Regions from separate parts of the Mesorhizobium sp. M0139 genome, predicted to be linked through region 2. Evidence: predicted binding sites of a transcription regulator. Region 2 holds the regulator's gene; each other region holds the start of a gene.
The links. Region 2 encodes PhoB, which activates phosphate uptake and scavenging genes when phosphate is short. Its sites were predicted from a motif close to TGTCATNNANCTGTCAT; they were not measured.
Positions count from the first base shown of each region.

Region 1 (3,100 bases), on a different contig from region 2:
TGGTCTGGCCAGGATTGCCGGTGACGCCGACCACCGAGGTGATGTTGATGATGCGGCCATGGCGGCGGCGCATCATCGGATGGGTCAGCTCGCGGGTCAGCCGGAACACGGCGGTGAGGTTCACCTCCAGCACGCTGTCCCAATCCGCATCCGCCATGCGTACGAACAGGCCGTCCTTGGTGATGCCGGCATTGTTGACCAGTATGTCGACGCCTTCGAGTTCGGCTTCGGCCTTCTGGCCAAGCGCCTTGACCACGTCACGGTCGGCAAGATTGGCCGGGAACAGCTTTACCCGGTCGCCGAGTTCGCCGGCCAGGGTCTCCAGTTTCTCGATGCGGGTGCCGTGCAGGCCGACAATGGCGCCTTGCGCATGCAGCACCCGGGCAATCGCCTCGCCAATGCCGCCCGATGCGCCGGTGACGAGCGCCTTGCGGCCGGTCAGTTCGAACATTTTCGTCTCCTGATCTTAAGAGAACACCCTTCCCACGGGAGGGGTTGAATCGCCAGTGGATTATGCAAGCGCGGCCAGCGCCGCCTCGACTTCGGCCGGCGTGCCGACGGCCGATGTGGCGATGTCGCGGTTGATCCGCCGCGCCAGGCCGGAAAGCACCTTGCCGGCGCCGATCTCAAACAGCGTGGCGACGCCATTGGCGCCGAACCACTCCACCGTTTCGCGCCAGCGCACGCGGCCGGTGATCTGCTCGACCAGGCGGCGCGCGATCTCGTCGGGGTCGCTGGTCGGGGCTACAGTGACGTTGGAGACGACGGGCACGACCGGTGCATTCTTGGTCACGCCGGCCAGCGCCTCGCGCATGACATCGGCCGCCGGCGCCATCAGCGCCGAATGGAAGGGTGCGGAGACCTGCAGCATCAGCGCCCGCTTGGCGCCCTTTTCGGTGCACAGTTTCGCGGCGAGTTCCACCGCCGCCCTGGCGCCGGAGATCACCAGCTGGCCGCCGCCATTGTCGTTGGCGATCTGGCAGACCTTGCCGGATCCCGTTGCGGCCTCGGTGCAAGCGGCTTCGACGTCGGGCTGTTCCAGTCCGATGATCGCCGCCATGGCGCCCTCGCCGGCCGGCACCGCCGCCTGCATGGCGTTGCCGCGGATGCGCAGCAGCCGGGCAGCATCGGCGACCGAAACGAAACCGGCCGCGGCAAGGGCGGAATATTCGCCGAGCGAATGACCGGCAACGTAGGCAACCTTGTCCTTCAGCGAAAAGCCGCGCGCTTCCAGCGAGCGGATTCCCGCCAGCGAGACCGCCATCAGCGCCGGCTGGGCATTGGCAGTCAGGGTCAGCGCCTCTTCCGGGCCTTCCCAGATCAGTTTCGACAGCTTTTCGCCCAACGCATCATCGACTTCCTCGAACACCCTGCGTGCCTCGGGGAAGGCGTCGGCGAGGTCCTTGCCCATGCCGACAGCCTGACTGCCCTGTCCCGGAAAGGTGAATGCGACGGCCATTTGGGCGCTCTCCAGCGGCTGATTTTTCCTGCCTGTGACGCAAGGCGGACCGTCAAGTCAAGCCCGGAGGCGGCATTTCGGCTCTCGCTTGAACCGGAGCTGACCTCGAGTCCCTGTTCCCAAAGGCTTTTTGCCGATCACACCTGATGAAAACCGCTCACGAATCGTTTGCTGGCTCTTCTTATTTTCGCCACAGGCGCTAGCTTTTGCATGACAGTTCTATGACAGAACGGTGGCGCGAGTGGAAATACGCGTTGCTTGGGCCGGGGGAAGAGACGTGGCTAGGATCAGGAAGGGCGCGGCCGTACCCGCGCCACAGTTCTTGGAAGACGATCCGTCCACCGGCTACCTGCCGGGGCGCAGATGGCCGGTCATCCGCTACGGTCTGGTCACGCTGCTTGCCTCCGCCATCCTGGTGTTCGCCATCGAATGGATCGTGCGCGGCGACTTCTTCGGCACGGTCGACTTCTTCCTGCAGCCATTCAAGCCGGGCTGGACCACCATCATTGTCTTTGCATTGGTGCTGATGGGACTGGACGCCGTGCTTGGCCGCAGTCACCAGAGTCTGATGATCGTGGCGCCGCTGACGCTGGCGCTGGCCTTTGTCGGGCATCAGAAGTCGCATTATCTCGGCGATCCGCTCTACCCAACCGATTTTCTTTATTCGCGCCAGATCATGGCACTGATGCCGCTCCTGGTGCGCGAACGGCCTTGGACGGCGCTCGCCATGGCGGTCGGCATCGTCGCCGGCCTGTCGCTGCTGATCTATGGCTGGCGGTTGTGGCGCCGCAAGGTTCCGATCCTCAGCCGCAAAGGGCGGCTGGCGCGGCTGACGCTGGCAGTGCCGCTGCTCGCCTTCTTCGTCTCGATCATGGACTACGCCACCTTCTCGTGGACCCGCGACCGGCTGCAGATCATCCCGATTATGTGGGACCAGAAGGAGAACTACGCCTCCAACGGGTTTGCGCTGGCCTTCGCGCTAAACGTGCCGATGGCGCATGTCTCGGCGCCGGCGGGCTATTCCGACAAGGCGATCGACGCGATCGACAGGCCTGATGTGGCGGCCTCGGTACCGGATGAGAAACCCGACATCATCGTGGTGATGAGCGAATCTTTCTGGGATCCGACCAAGCTGCCCGGCGTCACAATCACGCCTGACCCGATCCCCAATGTGCGGGCGCTGCGTTCCGGCTATATGTTCTCGCCGGAATTCGGCGGCATGACCGCCAACATCGAATTCGAGGCGCTGACCGGCTTTTCCAATGCCTTCCTGCCGGCGGGCTCGATCCCCTACCAGCAATATGTGCGCACGCCGACGCCGTCGCTGGCGACCTTCCTGAAAAGCGAGGGCTACCGGGCGCGCGCCATCCATCCGGGCACCAACTGGTTCTGGAACAGGGGCGCCGTCTATGCCGATTTCGGTTTCAACGATTTCCGCTCGGAAGAGACGCTGCCGCCACTGGAAAAGCGCGGGCCGCTGGCTTCCGATGCGTCGATGACCGACGAGATCATCGCAGAGGCCGACGCCAGCGAGCGGCCGGTGTTCTTCTTCGCCGTCAGCCTGCAGAACCACGGTCCCTACGAGCCGTACCGCTATTACAATCCGACCCACAAGGTCGTGGCACCGATCAGCACGTGGGC
Region 1 is NZ_JAMYTN010000007.1:192,458-195,557, reverse strand. Features, by position in the region: gene fabG (3-oxoacyl-[acyl-carrier-protein] reductase) at 1-451, opposite strand, end outside; gene fabD (ACP S-malonyltransferase) at 512-1,459, opposite strand; gene NKJ58_RS14280 (LTA synthase family protein) at 1,737-3,100, shown strand, end outside.
Region 1: NKJ58_RS14280 (LTA synthase family protein) is a predicted target of PhoB. The motif match lies at 1,670-1,686, and genes of this name have one in related genera.

Region 2 (3,100 bases):
GCCGGGAGGAAAACAAATGTCGGTTGGGATCCGCCACGACGATCTGCGCCGTCGCAACCGTGCGATGGTGATTTCGGCCGTGCGCCGGGCCGGCCAGCCGTCGCGGACCGAGATTGCGGCGACCACCGGCCTCAGCCACTCGACCATATCGGCAATCTCGTCTGATCTGATTCAAGAAGGCATCCTGATTGAAGGCAAACCTGGCGAGACCGGCGCACTGAAACGCGGCCGGCCGCAGGTGGGCCTTGGTCTCAACCCGGAAGCGGCGGCGGTGATGACCGTCGTGCTGTCGCTCAATTTCCTGTCCGTCACCGTCATCGACTATGCCGGCCACGTCGTCGCCGAGGAACAGCGCCGGCTGGACACGCTGACCAAGCCGCGCGACGAGCTGATTGGCGAATGCGTAGCAATCGTCCGGCGGCGGCTTGAGGATCCCGACCTCGATGTCCAGAGCATCGCCCGCATTGCCATGGGCATCCAGGGCATCACCGATTCGCAGGCGCGCGCCATGCTGTGGTCGCCGATCACGCCACTGACCGACATTGCCTTCGCCGACATGTTGGAAGCGGAATTCGGCATTCCTGCCACCATGGAGAACGATTGCAACATGATGGCGGTGGCGCTGCAATGGCGCCAGCCCGAGCGCTACCGCGACAATTTTATCGCCATCCTCTTATCGCACGGCATCGGCATGGGCCTGGTGCTGAAAGGCGAACTGTTCACCGGCACCCATTCCTCGGGCGGCGAGTTCGGCCACATGATCCACCGTCCGGGCGGCGCGCTCTGCCGCTGCGGGCGGCGCGGCTGCGTCGAGGCCTATGCCGGAAACTACGCCATCTGGCGCAGCGCCAAAATGATGAGCGAAGATGCCGAGCCGGTCGATATCGGCGACGCTGATATGCGCGCACTCGCCGCGCGCGCCCGCGAAACCGATGGCCCGGAGCGCGAAGCCTATCGCAGGGCCGGCGAGGCGCTCGGCTTCGGCCTCGGCAGCCTGTTTGCACTGATCGATCCGGCACCCGTCGCCATGGTCGGCGTCAGCGCCGCCGCCTTCGACTTGATCGAACCGGCATTGCGCGAAGCGATCGCCCAGACCGCCGGCGGCCAGCACTCGAAATCGATCTCCTTCGACACCGAGCCCAACGAGCTGCCGCTGATCCGCGAAGGCTGTGCCATGCGCGCGCTCGGCTTCGTCGATCAGGAGATTTTCGCGCCGGGCATTCAGGCCAAATCCGGCAAGCATGTCGCCTGAATGGCCGGCAACGGCGCGACGCGCAGCATCCTAGTCTTCCCTGATCGCGTAGCCGGCGCCGCGAATGGTACGGATGACATCCGGCATGCGGCCGTTGTTGACCGCTTTGCGTAAGCGCCCGACATGGACGTCGACGGTTCGCTCGTCGATATAGATCGTCTCGCCCCAGACATTGTCGAGCAGTTGGCTGCGCGAGAACACGCGGCCGGGATGGCGCATCATGAATTCGAGCAGCCGGAACTCGGTCGGTCCGAGCCTGATCTCGCTCTTCTTGCGGTAGACACGGTGCGACTCGCGGTCGAGCACGATGTCGCCGACCTTGAGCACGCTGGACAGCACTTCCGGCTTGGCCCGGCGCAGCAGCGCCTTCACGCGCGCCATGAACTCCGGCGTCGAGAATGGCTTGACCAGATAGTCGTCGGCACCGGTGGACAGGCCGCGCACGCGATCGCTTTCCTCACCGCGCGCGGTCAGCATGATGATCGGCAGCCGCTCGGTTTCGGGCCGCACTCTAAGCCGCCGGCAGAGCTCGATGCCGGAAACAGCGGGCACCATCCAGTCGAGCACCAGGAGATCGGGCACGTTTTCCTGCAGGCGGATCTCGGCCTCGTCGCCGCGTGTCACCACCTCGACCTGATAGCCTTCGGATTCGAGGTTGTAGCGGAGGAGCACGCCCAGCGGCTCCTCGTCCTCCACGACCATGATGCGTGGCGCGATCATAGGCAGTTCACCCTCATCAGGCCGGCGTGGCCATCGCCGTCTCGTCCTGCTTCGGACGATTGGCGGGCAATTGCTGGCCGGTCAGCACATAATACGCATTTTCGGCGATGTTGGTGACATGATCGCCGATGCGCTCAAGATTCTTGGCGCAGAACAAGAGATGCGTGCAGGCGGTGATGTTGCGAGGGTCTTCCATCATGTAGGTCAAAAGCTCACGAAACACGGACGTGTATTTGACGTCGATGCGCTCGTCGTCATTCCTGAGTTTTGCAAGCGCTGCCGCATCGGTGGCGGCATATTCCTCGACGACGCCTTGCACCTGGATCAGCACCAGTTGCGCCATGGCATCGATGGAGTGCGAGAGGTCGCGCGGCGTGACGCTCAAGCCCACGGTGCCGACGCGTTTGGCGATGTTCTTGGCGAGGTCGCCGATGCGCTCGAGGTCGCCCGCCATGCGGATCGAGCCGACCACGGCGCGCAGATCGTTGGCCATCGGCTGGCGCTTGGCGATCAGCGTGATGGCGCGGTCGTCCAGTTCGCGCTGGCGCGCATCCATGATGGCGTCGTCGGAAACGACACGCTGTGCCAGCGCATTGTCCGAATTGAGCAGCGCCCTGGTCGAGCCGCTGACCATCGAGCCTGCCAGATCGCCCATGTCGCGGATCAGCTTGCTGATCTGCCCGAGCTCTTCATCGAAGGAGGCGACGGTATGTTCACCCATGATCTTGGTCCTCGTGCCTGAAAATTCACCCGCCGGACGGCTCAGCCGAAGCGGCCGGTAATGTAGTCCTGGGTGCGCTTGTCGTCGGGGTTGGTGAACATCTTGTCGGTGGCGCCCTCCTCGACGAGATAGCCGAGATGGAACATCGCCGTGCGCTGCGACACGCGCGCCGCCTGCTGCATCGAGTGGGTGACGATGACGATCGTGTAGTTCTGGCGCAGTTCGTCGATCAGCTCCTCGACACGGGCGGTGGCGATCGGATCGAGCGCCGAGCAGGGCTCGTCCATCAGGATCACCTCCGGCGACACGGCGATGGCGCGCGCGATGCACAGGCGCTGCTGCTGGCCGCCGGACAGGCCGGTGCCGGGCTCCTGCAGGCGGTCCTTGACCTCGTTCCAGATCGCCGC
Region 2 is NZ_JAMYTN010000011.1:188,143-191,242, forward strand. Features, by position in the region: gene NKJ58_RS20280 (ROK family protein) at 17-1,252, shown strand; gene phoB (phosphate regulon transcriptional regulator PhoB) at 1,283-1,972, opposite strand; gene phoU (phosphate signaling complex protein PhoU) at 1,989-2,693, opposite strand; gene pstB (phosphate ABC transporter ATP-binding protein PstB) at 2,735-3,100, opposite strand, start outside.

Region 3 (3,100 bases), on a different contig from region 2:
CTTCGGTGTCGACGCCATAGACGCCGTCCGGCAGGTCGAAATCATTGGCGCCGTCCGTCGCCACCCACAGCCGCCCCGCCGGGTCGAAGGTGATGTTGTCGGGGCAGACGAACCAGCCATTGTCCGACGTGTCCGGATGAAAAGTGGCGCCGACCTTGGCATCTTTCGGGTTGCCGCAGAGCACGAACAGGTCCCAGGCATACTTTTCCGCCGTGTGGTCGGCATCCGCGCCGCGGCCGCCGGGCGGGATCAGTTCGACAATATGGCCCCAGAGATTTTCCGGCCGCGTGTTGGCCGGATTGACCTTTGACTGGTCGCGCTTCTTGTTCTTGGTCATCACCGCATAGACGCGGCCGGTCACCGGATTGGTCTCGATGTCCTCGGGCCGGTCCATCGGCGTGGCGCCGAGCGCATCTGCCGCAAACCGCGTCTTCAACAGCACCTCGGCCTGGTCGGCAAAACCGTTCTCGACGGTAAGCTTGCCCTGGCCGTGCACCAACGGCAGCCACGTCATCGAGCCATCGGCATCGAAGCGGGCGACCGACAGCACGCCATCGTCGAGCAGATCGGCGCCGGAGGCCGGGTTGGCCTTGTCATAGGCCTTGGCCGAGACGAAGCGGTACATATATTCGAAATAGTCGTCGTCACCCATATAGACGACAACGCGGCCGTCCTTGTTGAGGACCACGGTCGAGGCCTCATGCGACATGCGGCCAAGTGCCGTGCGCTTCACCGGCCTGGACTGAGGATCGTAAGGGTCGATCTCGACCACCCAGTCGAAGCGGTTGGCCTCGTTCGGTTCCTTGTCGAGGTTGAAGCGGTCATGGAAGCGGCCGCGGCCATAGATGTCGGAGCCGTCGAAGCCGTAACGGTCGAGCAGGTCGGCAGTCGGCGCCTTTTTCGGGTCGCCGCCGAAAATGTCGGACACGCCTTCCTCGCAGGTCAGCACCGTGCCCCACGGGGTGAAACCGCCGCTGCAATTATAGCTGGTGCCGAGCACTTTCGTGCCAGTCGGGTCGGCCGAAGTTTTCATCAGCGCATGGCCGGCAACCGGTCCGGAAACGGTCATTTCGGTGTTGGCGGTGATGCGGCGGTTGAGCGGGCTGTCCGCCACGCTTGCCCACTTGCCGTCCTTCAATTGCACCTCGAGGATCGAATGGCCCATCGCGGCCATCCCGAGATCGACCTGTTCCTTGGTCATCGTCTTGCCGGCATCGCCCTCGGTCATCCCCGGAAACATCACATTGGGCGAGATGTATTCGTTGTTGACGCAGAGCAGGCCATGATCGGAATTCACCGTGCCCTTGGGCAGCGGCATGAAGGCGATGTAGTCGCAATTGTAGCCGAAGCGCTTTTCCTGTTCCTCCGCCGCGACCTTGTTGCCGTCGAATTCGGCGAGGCCGGCTGCAAGCGGGTCGCCCCAGCGCGCGACGATGGTCGTCTCATAGCCTTCGGCGGCGGCATGGGTCTTGCCGTAGACCCGTTTGAGCTCGGGAAAGCCGAGCGTCGACTGCGCTGCGGCGGCATGCGTTTCGCCGGCAAACAAGGAGCCGACAAAGCTGCCGCCGGCAATCAGCGCGCCGGAGGCGAGGCTGCCTTTCAAAAGAGACCGGCGCGAGACGCGCTCGGCAATGATTTCGCGGATGACGGGGGAGGATGAAGACGGTGTATTGGCCATGGTGTCTGCCTCTCAGGGTGGATGTTACGGCGCACCGTTGCCCTAGTCTGCTTAGGCAACATTCACATGACATAAGAGGAAGGTTTTGCCGCAACTGGGCGCGGCACTACGCATCGCTCAGCCCTTGGTGCAGGTCGAGGCGGTGAAGGCGCCGTCGGGCTGCTTCAGAATGATGTCGAATGACGGGGCGGTCTCGCCGTCCAGTGTTGCCTGTGTCATGGAGACGGAGTTGCCACCGGTGGTATAGCCGCCCAGCGGCCCGAGCCAGGTGATCTCGCCATTGGCATTCATCTGATAGTTGTAGCCTTGCGTCGCGGTGCCGAATGTCACCGGACCACTATAGACGTTGCCCTTGATGGTGATGTCGCCGAGGTTGAGGAAGGCGCCGAGCAGGTAGACCTCGCAATGATAGGTGCCGTCCGGAAGCTTGCCCTCGCTGAAATCGGCGCGCGCGGCGCCGCTCGTTGCCATCAGCAGCAGGATGCCGGAAATGCATGAGGTGCGAGATGTCATGACGTCACTCTTTTGAAGGGCGAGCTTGCCCTATTTTTGCGCGGTACCGCAACATTGTTAGCCCGGAACACACGGCCGGAGATCAAAAACTAGGCATTTGTCTCAATTGGGCAAAAATTAGGCAAAAGCCATGTGCGCTGCGCAAATTTGCCTCAATCAATTTTCGCCGGCTACCACTGTTTTCTCGAGGCTAATATACCAAACCGGCTGATAACGCTCGGCTATTCCATCTTCGTGAGCGGCGCCTTTGCGTTTGGCACGGCAGTTGCATTGCATTATCGCGGTGCAATCAAACAGCTTGGGAGTCTTCGGTATGAGGGGTAATTTCTCCACAATAACAAAAATGTTTTCGGCCGGCGTGGTCGCCGCCGGCCTGTCGATGTCGTCTCCGGCCCAGGCCGCCGAAGACACGATCAAGGTCGGCATTCTGCATTCGCTGTCGGGGACCATGGCGATTTCGGAGACGACGCTGAAAGACGCCATGCTGATGCTCATCGAAGAGCAGAATGCCAAGGGCGGTCTGCTCGGCAAGAAGCTCGAGGCGGTCGTTGTCGATCCGGCCTCCAACTGGCCGCTCTTTGCCGAAAAGGCGCGCGAGCTGATCTCGAAGGACAAGGTCGCCGCCGTGTTCGGCTGCTGGACCTCGGTGTCGCGCAAATCGGTGTTGCCGGTGTTCTCGGAACTCGACAACATCCTGTTCTACCCCGTCCAGTATGAGGGCGAGGAAAGCGAGCGCAACGTGTTCTACACCGGCGCCGCCCCGAACCAGCAGGCGATTCCTGCCGTCGATTATCTCATGAGCGAGGACGGTGGCTCGGTGAAGCGCTGGGTGCTGGAAGGCACCGACTACGTCTATCCCCGAACCACCAACAAAATCCTCGAGGCCTATCTGAAGGCCAAGGGCGTCGC
Region 3 is NZ_JAMYTN010000002.1:122,907-126,006, reverse strand. Features, by position in the region: gene NKJ58_RS03090 (PhoX family protein) at 1-1,678, opposite strand, end outside; gene NKJ58_RS03085 (hypothetical protein) at 1,796-2,191, opposite strand; gene urtA (urea ABC transporter substrate-binding protein) at 2,505-3,100, shown strand, end outside.
Region 3: NKJ58_RS03090 (PhoX family protein) is a predicted target of PhoB. The motif match lies at 1,734-1,750, and genes of this name have one in related genera.